Regions from separate parts of the Paenibacillus sp. 2KB_22 genome, predicted to be linked through region 1. Evidence: riboswitches for the same ligand, from Rfam matches in the RefSeq annotation. Region 1 holds a riboswitch; the other holds the start of a gene.
What was found. A riboswitch is a leader RNA that binds a small molecule or an ion and turns the genes downstream of it on or off. The one in region 1 is predicted to bind thiamine pyrophosphate.

Region 1 (5,684 bases):
TGATATGGAACAGGGTGCTTTTGCCACAGCCGGATGGACCAACGATAGCGACAAACTCACCTTGTTTCACAGTCAGGGACAGGCCGTTTAGAACCGGTAGCCTGCTCCGTCGTTCCCGGAATGATGCATGAACATCCACGACATCCAGTGCAGGTGGAACCGTAGCAGCAGTCGTATTTGTCGGTAGATCAGGATTAGCCGAGTGAAGTTTTTCACCGTGCTTTGGTTCCAATGCGCGTGCTCCCCGTTCAGGCTGGACGTGTTCGTCCTGTTGCTGATTCATATGCTCATCACTTCCTAATATACAGATTACATCATATATTTCTTATCTTCCCATCGTCTCTTGATATGAACAGTTCGACCTTGTCGCTACCGCTTCTGTGGCCGCCAGCGCACGAGAAGCTTCTCCAGTAGGGCAATGAGCAGGAAGAGCAGTAAGCTGAGCGCGACAATAATCATGATCGCCACGAATAAGCGATCTGTTCGATAAGCTGACTTTTGCAGCATCATATAATAACCAATACCCTTGTCTGCACCAATCCATTCGGCGATGATGGCACCCATCACGCTATAGGTAGCGGCGATTTTGATACCAGAGAACACGGATGGCAGGGCATGGGGTAATTCCAGCTTCCAGAAGATATGGTGACGTTTCGCACCAGCCATGCGCATATAGTTCATCATCGCTGCATCTGTACGGGTCAAACCGTCCATAGCCGCCACCGCCACGGGGAAAAAGCAGACTAGTATGATGGTAATCAGCTTGGGCAACAAGCCGAACCCGAACCAGATTAACAGGAGCGGCGCGAGCGCGATGGTCGGGATATTTTGACTAAGAATAAGTAAAGGATACAGGGCTGACTTGAGAAAAGGAACTAAATGCAGCACCATTGCAATCAGTAATCCAACCGCTGTGCCGGCCGCGAATCCGATCAGGGTTAACTGAATGGTTGCGGAGGCATGCATGCCAAGCCGATCAGCCTGGGATGCCGCTTCGCGGGCGATATCGGACGGTGCTGGCAGCATCCATTTCTCGATATGGAACAGGGAGACGGCTCCCTGCCATATCGCTATAAAGAGAATAACCGCCACGAAGGGCGGCCATACACTTTTGAAATAGGCATTCATTAGCGGTACTTCTCCGTCAGGGTATCCATGCTGAAGCCAGTAGGGCTATGGGCAATTTTGATCTGAGAGATGATGCTTGGGCTGCCAGCCTCGACGAGTACTTCGTGCATTTTGCGGACAACCTCCAGCAGTTCCTCCAGTTCCCCCTCCATCGTGGTGTCGAGCGGGTTCACCTGATATTTCAGGCCAGATTGCTGAATAACTTCAATGGCGCGATCTACATAAGGATAAGAGTTCTCGCCATTTGGCGTTTTCGGAATAACCTGAATGCTAAGTAGTGTACTTGCCATGAGAGATCACGGCTCCTTTCGTGATAAATTGCATGAATTGAACCAGGTTTACACTTATCACTCCGATTGCAGCACCCTCTTCCGATCACTGTTATCCCCGGATTTCTTTAATGAAACTTAAAATGGAGGAAATCCGGGGATAAAGGTGAGCGCTTCGCTTCTTCAGATGGGTTCTGCACTCTTCGTTCTTGTGTAAAAAAGTTAAACTTAAGCAATTTTTTATTGGGGTAAAAACGCGTTCGTATATGCTTTGCTCACGTCGACCTGTTCATCCAGCAGCTTTTTGCTAAACATCCAGTCAGTGTAGTTCTGCCATACTTCCTGTTTCTGTTCTCCCCAGCGCGGGGCGTCATCCGTGTACTTCGGACTCAGCCATTTCTGGCTTGCCAGTACCAATTCCTTGTCCAGATCCGGTACGGCCTTGATCAGGATATTCGCTGCTTCTTCGGGATGATCAATTGCGTATTGATATCCTTCCGAAGTAGCCTTCAGGAATGCTTTCACCAGCTCAGGATCGTTCTGAATCGTCTGCTCGTTCGTTACGAGAACAGGCGTGTAGTAATCCAGTGCATCTGAATAATCCTTCACATATAACATGTCGATCGGTTCTCCGCGCAGTTCAGCTTCAATCCCCGTCCAGGCGTAGAAAATCCACGCGAAATCAATATCCCGTTTCACAGCGGTGAAAAAGTCGGCATCACCCATGTTAATGTTTTTCACTTTGGATACGTCGGCGCCTTCGCCTTCCATAATGGATTGCATCACGGCTTCTTCCACTGGGGAACCCCAGCCGCCATAAGTTTTGCCTTCAAAATCTTTCGGTGATTTAATATTCCGATCCGCCGGAGCAGCAAACCCGGATGTATTATGCTGAATAACCGCTGCGATGGAGACGAGTGGAACCCCTTGTGTACGGGCTTGAGTTACACTTTCCTGATAACTTACGCCAAATGGCACTTCATTGGAAGCAACCATCGTATCGGCACCGCCGGCACCTGGTTGAACAATCTCCACGTTCAAGCCTTCGGCCTTATAAAAACCTTGATCTACGGCCGCATACAAGCCGGTATGATTCGTGTTTGGTGTCCAGTCGAGCACCACTTTAACATCCTTGAGGGCTGCGTTGTCACCTTCATTGCTGTTTTCGGTGTTACTGCTGCCGTTTTCTCCTGAAGGTGCAGCTTCTTTGCCACCACATGCAGCCACAGCCACTAGAAGTACGCACAAGAGCAGCAGGCCCATCATTTTACGCCATCTCATCTTCATTTCTCTCCTTCGGTATGTCCGGCCAGTGGCACGGGTACTCCTTGGCTTCATATCCAAGCTTCTTGCATAAATCGACAGATTTATACCAGCTATGATCCGGATAACGTCACTTTTTTTTAGCTCTCTGGCTATATAAAAGAACATTAAAAAAGCGCCCCGTAATCCGGGACGCGTGCAGGCGTTAGAGAGGTGGCGTTCAGCCATAGGGCTGTTCCATTTCGATATACTCCGATTCCTACGCTGGCATGATCCAGATCAGGTCTAAGGGTTAGTATCTTGGTGGGATACACTCTCAGCCGGCCAATTCCGACTCCCCTGGGAAACTATGAAGTTACGGGCATTACTAGGTGTAATTATAGGCCAGCGGGTCGAACGTGTCCAGTCAGGAACTGGATGGGAACGTGGCGAATCATATAAGTAGAGCTGACTGTATGCATAAGCATCGGATTTCGGGTCATAGCCTACTTGCTTCTAAGCCACTTCGGTGATTAGTTTTTGAGCGTTTGGCCTTGAGCGGAGCAGCTTGATTCATTTAAACAACATAATTTAGAGATAAAAGGAGATAGTACTGCTATACAAATAATTACTTTTACATAAAAATGGGGGAGTACCGAATGATCCTAAAAACCATAATCGCAATGATTCTGTGTTATAGTGCCTACGTTTTTTTCACAGCTTACCTTTTATTTTTGGTTCCGTCTCCATCTGCTATTGAAAATACGGATATGCAAAAATCGTTAACAGAAGGAAGTACAACAGATCGCGTAATGCTCCTGGAGGACGGCTTTCAATCGGGTCAGGTGAGAATCCAGACCATTCGAGAGGCGAAAACAAGCATCGACCTGGCCTATTACTCCATTCAAAAAGGAAAAACATCTCAACTCTTTTTTGCTGCGTTATTCGATGCAGCTGATCGGGGTGTTCATGTTCGAATCATTTTAGACGGGATTTTTCACAGCATGCGCGGAGAATTGCGTGATATTCCAGATGCCATTGCAGCTCACCCCAATGTGGAATTAAGATATTATGAACCACTCCACCTATTTATGCCATGGACATGGCATAACCGTCTGCATGACAAGATCCTTCTTGTTGACAACACATATGGCATCATTGGCGGCCAAAATATTGGTGATAAATACATGGCGTTGCAACCCCCAAAAGACTATGTTTTTGATCGGGATGTCCTTGTTTACAATCCAAACGATAATACGAACAGCACGGTTGTTGAAATGAAACAATATATAGATCGGTTATGGAACCATCCATTCACCAAACCAGAAAAACATGCAAAACGTCAGCATCATGCAAAAGGGTTAAAAGAGCTGGCTGAGCTGGCTGAGTTATATAAAACAGCCCAGGCTCAGAGCGATCCTTTTGTTAAAGAGTTGCCAAAGGAATGGGCCCGAGGAGCGCTTCATTCTGACCACGTTGCTTTCATTCATAATCCAATTAAAAGGCTGTATAAAGACCCCATCATGTGGAGAACATTTGTTCATTTCGCCAATCAAGCAAAGTCGAAAGTGTACCTTCAGACGCCATATGCCATTCCTACCAAGAAAATGGAGAAAGCAGTACATCTGTCGATGAATCCAAAAGCAGAATGGGTCATGCTGACGAATTCAATCCAACAGACCCCTAACCCTTTGGCTTTCGCGGGATACTTAAGCTCTAAGGAATGGTTGCTTGATACCAGTCTGGCCATTTATGAATACGAAGGCCCTTATTCCATACACGGCAAATCATTTGTCATGGATGATTACCTCAGCATGGTTGGTTCGTATAATCTTGATCCCAGATCTGCCTTTCTAAATACGGAATCCGCTGTGGTCATTTCCGGTTCTGCATTCGCCAACCAATTAACAGAGGCTATGGATATCAAACGAGCACATAGTACACTTGCGGTTAAAGGTGAGCATCCAGCAGAATCTACGAATCAGAAAAGCTCTGTTTTCAAACGAATAGCAATCACAGCGTTATCCAAACTGTCTTTTCTGTGGAAATTTATGTTGTAGAAAAAACCGCATTCTCTTGAGATTGAATTTTTCTTCGGTTTATCATCTCTATATTTACGAAGGATATTTACGAAGGTAAACAGAGAGGATGAGAGAATTGCCAATAAGCAAGAAGGAAAGATTGTTTTTTGATTAATGATGTGTACAGGAATCGTCATCAAGATGACTTTCAATTTATGGCACAGTGGGTTACTTGGCACCTGGTAGAGTCCTTTATTGTTGGGCCTTTAGCAAAAAAAATTACATTTTCCTTACCTTTTGACAAGTCCAACAAAATCTTGGGCGTGCTCGCTATGTCATTTTTCATGGTGATTGTCATGGTTCTGATCATCTCTTTGTACGGAATGATTTCAGCGTATCTTGCGGACCCATTAAATGGGGTATCCTTACTATTCTTACTTCATACGTATCTTCATACAGTCACTCGTAACTTCAGTCTGGCACTTCCATATCAGTTGATCATTCTGGGACCACTCGTCCGATATATATTCGGTAAATTCATCAAGAGCAACGGGCCTGTAATGCCTACTGTTAACAAAAGTGTGTAATTCTAATGGGCCTAAAGTATTTCCTGGGCAATCTTGTGCAAATGAATAGACCGTATTCTGATCTTTAATTAAAGGGTGATCTGAGGTAAAGATAGGATATTGGCCACCATGGTTACAGGCTAACGAATCGAGAACATCTTATTCGGCCAGTTTTTAGGGAATGAAAAATGTAACGAATCTCAGCGGCGTTATGATGCTAAGAAACTGAAACGAGAACTTCATTTGAAGCTGATTATTTAGAATAAGATCTCTAGGATTCGTTAGATTTCAAATGTGCGGAAATGGAGATGGGTAGCGTGTACTAGGTTCGTTAGAACAGAGTAACGCCACAAAAAAATGTCCACCGTCAGGTCATGACAGTAGACATTTCAATCTCAATAATAGATATTTCTAATCATCAGGACTGGATCGACACCGAACTGTTAAGTCGCTGTATC
Region 2 (5,684 bases), on a different contig from region 1:
AAGTCGTAAATGTCATTTATCATTTGGAATTTGCCAAATTAACGAGATATGCAGCGAACTATAACAAGTTCCTGGAGATGGCTGATATGAATAAAGCCCAGCATATTGATGCATATGAGAAACAGCAAGAGTACATCAAGAAGCAGGAAGATTTCATTCAGCGTAACAAGGCGCGGGCTTCAACTTCAGGTCGTGCGAAGAGCCGGGAGAAACAGCTGGACAAGATTGAACGTATTGATCGTCCAGATGAAGCGGCTAAACCAACGTTCAAATTCAAGGATGCCCGCGCGAGCAGCAAAACGGTCTTTGAGGGCATTGATTTTGAAATTGGATACACGTATCCTTTGCTGCCCAAAATGACGATGACGATTGAACGCGGTGAGAAAATTGCCATCGTAGGCTGTAATGGTGTGGGTAAATCGACATTGCTGAAAACCATCCTGGGAAAAATATCTCCACTGAGTGGAAAAACCTTTTTGGGAGATTATCTCGAAACGGCCTATTTCGAGCAGGAGGTTCGTGCTGGAAATATCACGCCGATCGAGGATGTCTGGAATGAGTTTTCACATTTGACTCAGAATGAGGTTCGGGGTCATCTCGCTCGCTGCGGGTTGAAAAATGAGCACATTACTCGCCCGCTTAACATGCTGAGTGGTGGAGAACAAGCCAAGGTTCGTTTATGTAAACTCTTGATGCGTGAAAGCAACTGGATTTTATTCGATGAGCCGACAAACCATCTGGATGTCACAGCCAAAGCGGAGTTGCAGCGTGCCTTGCAAGAATTCAAGGGAACGGTGTTGCTGGTATCTCATGAACCTGATTTCTACGAGGGTTGGGTCACCAAAACATGGAATGTCGAAGAATGGTCTGAGAAAAACTAGACGATTTAAGACAATGTTTAACAGAAATGACGGTGACAAAAAAATCCGTCTATGGTAACATAGGCTACAACTTCATATGAACACTAGGGGGGCCGCACGATGTGGCTGAGATGGAAGAATGCGATTCCGGACCCTTTGCACCTGATCTGGATCATACCAGCGTAGGGAAGTGGCGAGCGCGTTTCAGTGAATGACGTGAGCAAACGGCAACTCAAAAAGATTTCAACCGTCTGCTTAGCGAATTGAAACATGCAGTTGCGTGTATAACGTTACGGCTATAGGTCTTTAGCTGTATTGCACGAAATGAACTGTATGCATCAGTCAGTCATCTGGATATATAATTAATACGCAGCCACTCCCCTACGGGAGTGGCTTTTTTTGTGTTTTCATAGTATTCACGCCTGGAAGGAAAGGGAGGGTACGGCAATTTTTCATGAACATGTTCACGAATCATTTGAATTGCATGTTGTATCTACGGGGGCAGGAGATCGATCATCTTTTGTAAAAGCAACCAAGGACGTTTGGCCATGGGTGGACTATATTCACATACGAGAGAAACAACTTACATGGCAAGACAAGATCGGTTGGGCTGAAAGTCTGCGTAACGTTGGTATTCCATCTTGTCGCATCGTTATCAATGGTTCAGAACTACCTTCACAGAATGATCTCTATGGCGGTGTTCATTGGGGGCAAGATGCGATACGTAAATACAACCCTGCTGTCATAAGTAAAATGCAGCGACTTCGTTTGGGTGTATCAGTTCATTCCATCGATGAGGCAAAAATCGCTGAAGAACAGGGAGCCGATTACCTTTTCTTCGGGCATATCTACTCAACCAACAGTAAGCCAGATCTTGAACCAAGAGGATTATATGCTCTTGATGAAGTATGCAGAGGTGTCTCCATTCCTGTCATGGCGATTGGGGGCATAGAGCCGGGAAACATTGACGCGATTCGCTCTGCAGGAGCACAAGGAGTCGCTGTGATCTCGAATGTATGGGCGAGCGATTCACCGGATCAGGCCGCTGCATCATTAAGGCAGGCTATCCTTGCTACAAGAAGTCTGAGCCGCTGAAAGGAGATGAGAGGATGAAAGAGATCGTAACGGGTCAGAACAGGAATCATTTCAGTCATCAACTGAAATCTGAAACGGAATCAAGAAGCAAAAGTGTAATTGATAATTCGGATAAGATTCATGCAGAAACGATTATTGTAGGCGGAGGCGTTGTTGGTTGTGCCATTGCATATGAGCTTGCTTCCCGTGGACAGGATGTACTGTTGCTTGAACGTTCGGCGATTGCGGGAGGCACTTCTTGCGCAGCTGCTGGAATGCTGGCGGCAGATAGTGAGGATTTTGCTCATCCATTAATGGCTAAGCTTGCCAGGCAGAGTAGGCAGTTACTTATTGAGCAACAAGGGCTAATGGAAACCCTCAGTGGGATAGAGGTTGGCCTGCAACGCCATGGATTCCTAACCCCGTTTCGATCATACAGTGAATTAAGCCGCTATAAGAACAATCGAAATTCCGGTTTGTCTGTTGATGAGGTATGGTGGGATCGTTCCACTTTGCAACAAGAGGCATCATGGCTTAACCGAGATACATATGGAGCCTACTACAGACCTTACGAGAGTGAAATCCTTCCTGTCCATCTAACTAGGGCATATGCGGATTCTGCTCAAGCCATGGGAGCGCGGTTTATGGAGGACATACAGGGTATACATGTGCGAGCAAACGAACACGGTGTGCAGGGGATCAGCACATCGATCGGTGAGATAACATGCAAACATGTCATTATAGCTGCTGGATTACAGAGTGAAGAATTGATGAGACATGTGAATCTGAGCTTACCTGTGTGGTCGGTAAAAGGAGAAATAGCTGCCGTTCAGTTCTCAGATGAACATGCAGGGTACAGACCTGACAGAACGGTTTATGCAGAGGATATCTATATTGTTCCCAAGGCCAATGGCGAAGTTTGGCTCGGGGCAACCAGTCTGCCAGGCAGAACGGATTTGAACGTTACTGTACAGGGTGTTCAGAAGCTGCTAACAGCGGCTACCCACTGGGTACCCGGACTGAAAGAAGCGCAATATATACGAGCGTGGGCAGGCGTAAGACCGGCAACGCCAGATGGACTGCCTTATATAGGTGCATGCAAGAGTATACCAGGGCTGTTCGCTGCCTTTGGGCATTACCGTAACGGTATCTTGCTTAGTGCGATAACAGGCAGGCTTATCGCGGAGTTGCTTGCTGGCAAAAGCTCAGAAGAACTCGGAATTGAGGCGCTGAGTCCTGAGCGATTGAACAGAAAGGGAGTAGTGCAATGAATATCATTGTTAATGGTCAACGGATGGAGATTGATGACGGATTGAATCGTGTGGATAAACTGCTCCAATCATTTGACCTGCAAGTCAAGACTGTAGTTGTTGAGCTGAACAGGCATATCTTAACGCGTGAGTATCATGAGTCAACGGCATTAAGAGAAGGCGATCGAATCGAGATTGTACATTTTGTAGGAGGCGGTTGATGATGTTGAACATTGGCAAATATACGTTTGAGTCCAGATTGTTGCTCGGAACAGGCAAGTTTTCGGATCTTGAAGTGCAAAGTCAGGCTGTGGATGCATCTGGAACGGAAGTTTTAACCTTTGCTGTTCGTCGTCTGAATCTGGAGGAACGTAACCAGAAGCATTTCCTAGATACATTGGATCTGGACCAATACACTCTTCTTCCGAATACGGCTGGGGCTTCCACAGCGGAAGAGGCGGTGCGGATCGCCGAGCTTGCGCGGGCTTCGGGACTTTGTGATATGATAAAAGTCGAAGTCATCGGAGATGGAATGACATTGCTCCCAGATCCGATTGAAACGTACAAGGCTTGCGAAATTTTGCTTGAAAAGGGCTTCACGGTATTGCCTTATATTTCAGATGATGTCATTCTGGCCAAAAGGCTGCAATTGCTTGGCGTACATGCTGTAATGCCTGGCGCTTCTCCCATCGGAGCAGGTAGAGGCATCATTAATCCGTATAACCTTGAGATTATCATTGAGCAGGCCGTTGTGCCTGTGATTGTGGATGCAGGGTTGCGCTCTCCAAAAGATGCTGCTTATGCCATGGAACTTGGGGCAGATGGTGTATTGTTGAATACAGCGGTATCCGGATCAGGAAATCCGGTCAATATGGCTAAAGCGATGCGAATGGGTGTGGAGGCAGGTAGACTGGCATATGAGGCAGGCATGATTCCTGTGAAGCGTTATGCAGCAGCCAGCAGTCCGGTGGAAGGAATGGTTCATACATGATAGATCAACAACAATCAATTTCCTCCGAGCAGGCCGACCGGTATTCCAGACAGGAAAGGTATGCGCCACTTGGCAAGGAAGGCCAGGACAGATTAAGCGACAGCAAAGTCTTAATTGTAGGCGCTGGTGCACTCGGAACAGGAATTGCCGAAACGTTAGTTCGTTCAGGCGTCGGGCACATAACGATCGTGGATCGTGATTATGTGGAGTGGAGTAATTTGCAGCGGCAACAATTATATGTAGAGCAGGACGCAATAGAGCGGATGCCGAAAGCGATGGCGGCGGAAAAACGTTTATCTGCCATTAATTCCACGGTTCATGTGGAAGGAAAAGTATTGGATGTCAGAGTAGAGGAACTAGAAGAACTCGTTCAGCACACAGACTTGATCATGGATGCAACGGATAATTTTGATACCCGACTACTCATGAATGATATGGCACAGAAGCACCGTATTCCCTGGATTTATGGTGGATGTGTGGGTAGTTACGGCATCACCTATACGTTTATGCCTGGAGATACGCCATGTTTAAATTGTTTGCTGGGTGAAGTCCCCCTGGGCGGAGATACCTGTGATACGTCTGGCATCATACCACAAGCGGTACAGATGGTAACGGCGAATCAGACAGCAGAAGCGATGAAGCTGCTTAGTGGCAATGCGAATGCATTGAGACGCAAGTTGTTGTCATTTGACGTGTGGAGGAACGAATACATATCCATCAATGTGGATGGTGCGAAAAAGCAAGACTGTCCTTCGTGCGGCCCTTCGGCAACGTATCCATATCTTTCTGCGTCCAATCTGGAAAAAACCGATGTGTTGTGTGGAAGGGATACCGTTCAGATCCGCCCTGCACGGCGCATGAATCTGAATCTTCAACAAACCGCGGATCGTTTGAATAGACTTCAAGAAGGAAAAGTGGAATCCAATCCGTTTTTGGTTTCTTTTACAACAGGAGCCCATAGAATGGTCGTATTCCAGGATGGACGTGTCCTCGTACACGGAACAAAAGATACAGCTGAAGCGCGTACGCTCGTTCATCGTTACTTTGGTTAAAGCAAGAAAGAAACAAAGTCTGTTCCCTTGAGGGAATGGACTTTTTCATTTTACGGCATGCTAACTGTACCAACCACTGCTACGAGCAGCGGGGATAGAGACAGGCCGGGTGAGAAACAGTGAAAACAGCCATTTTGCTGATTGGAGCAGGAGAGCAGGTCAGCCTTATTCACGACGTTTTATGTGCTGAAGGGTATGAGGTGCAACGAATGGAGTGGTCTGAACTAAACCAATCCGTCGAGCCATCGTCGCTGCATATTAGCCTGATCATCCTGGTAGACCGGGAAGAGGGGAATGCACATCGTGATCAGGATCAGAAATTAGAGTTGAAACGATGGATAGATACAGGTCAGGTTATACCTCTACTGGTTATCACTTCAAATGCATCTCCTCAGTTCATCGTGGAATGGCTGGATTACGGAGCTAATGACGTGATGGAGGAGCCCATCCACTTGAC

Region 2: linked by a shared signal. The riboswitch ahead of AB4111_RS12810 (thiamine phosphate synthase) and the one ahead of AB4111_RS24760 (ABC transporter substrate-binding protein) in region 1 are both predicted to bind thiamine pyrophosphate.

The regions. Positions count from the first base shown of each region.
Region 1 is NZ_JBFRHG010000005.1:172,515-178,198, reverse strand. It holds gene AB4111_RS24775 (ABC transporter ATP-binding protein) at 1-283, opposite strand, end outside; gene AB4111_RS24770 (ABC transporter permease) at 370-1,128, opposite strand; gene AB4111_RS24765 (MTH1187 family thiamine-binding protein) at 1,128-1,418, opposite strand; gene AB4111_RS24760 (ABC transporter substrate-binding protein) at 1,638-2,678, opposite strand; TPP riboswitch at 2,899-3,011, opposite strand; gene AB4111_RS24755 (phospholipase D-like domain-containing protein) at 3,299-4,699, shown strand; gene AB4111_RS24750 (hypothetical protein) at 4,828-5,247, shown strand; gene AB4111_RS24745 (MFS transporter) at 5,670-5,684, opposite strand, start outside.
Region 2 is NZ_JBFRHG010000002.1:422,867-428,550, reverse strand. It holds gene AB4111_RS12815 (ABC-F family ATP-binding cassette domain-containing protein) at 1-881, shown strand, start outside; TPP riboswitch at 957-1,066, shown strand; gene AB4111_RS12810 (thiamine phosphate synthase) at 1,260-1,955, shown strand; gene thiO (glycine oxidase ThiO) at 1,970-3,205, shown strand; gene thiS (sulfur carrier protein ThiS) at 3,202-3,405, shown strand; gene AB4111_RS12795 (thiazole synthase) at 3,408-4,175, shown strand; gene AB4111_RS12790 (ThiF family adenylyltransferase) at 4,172-5,227, shown strand; gene AB4111_RS12785 (winged helix-turn-helix domain-containing protein) at 5,347-5,684, shown strand, end outside.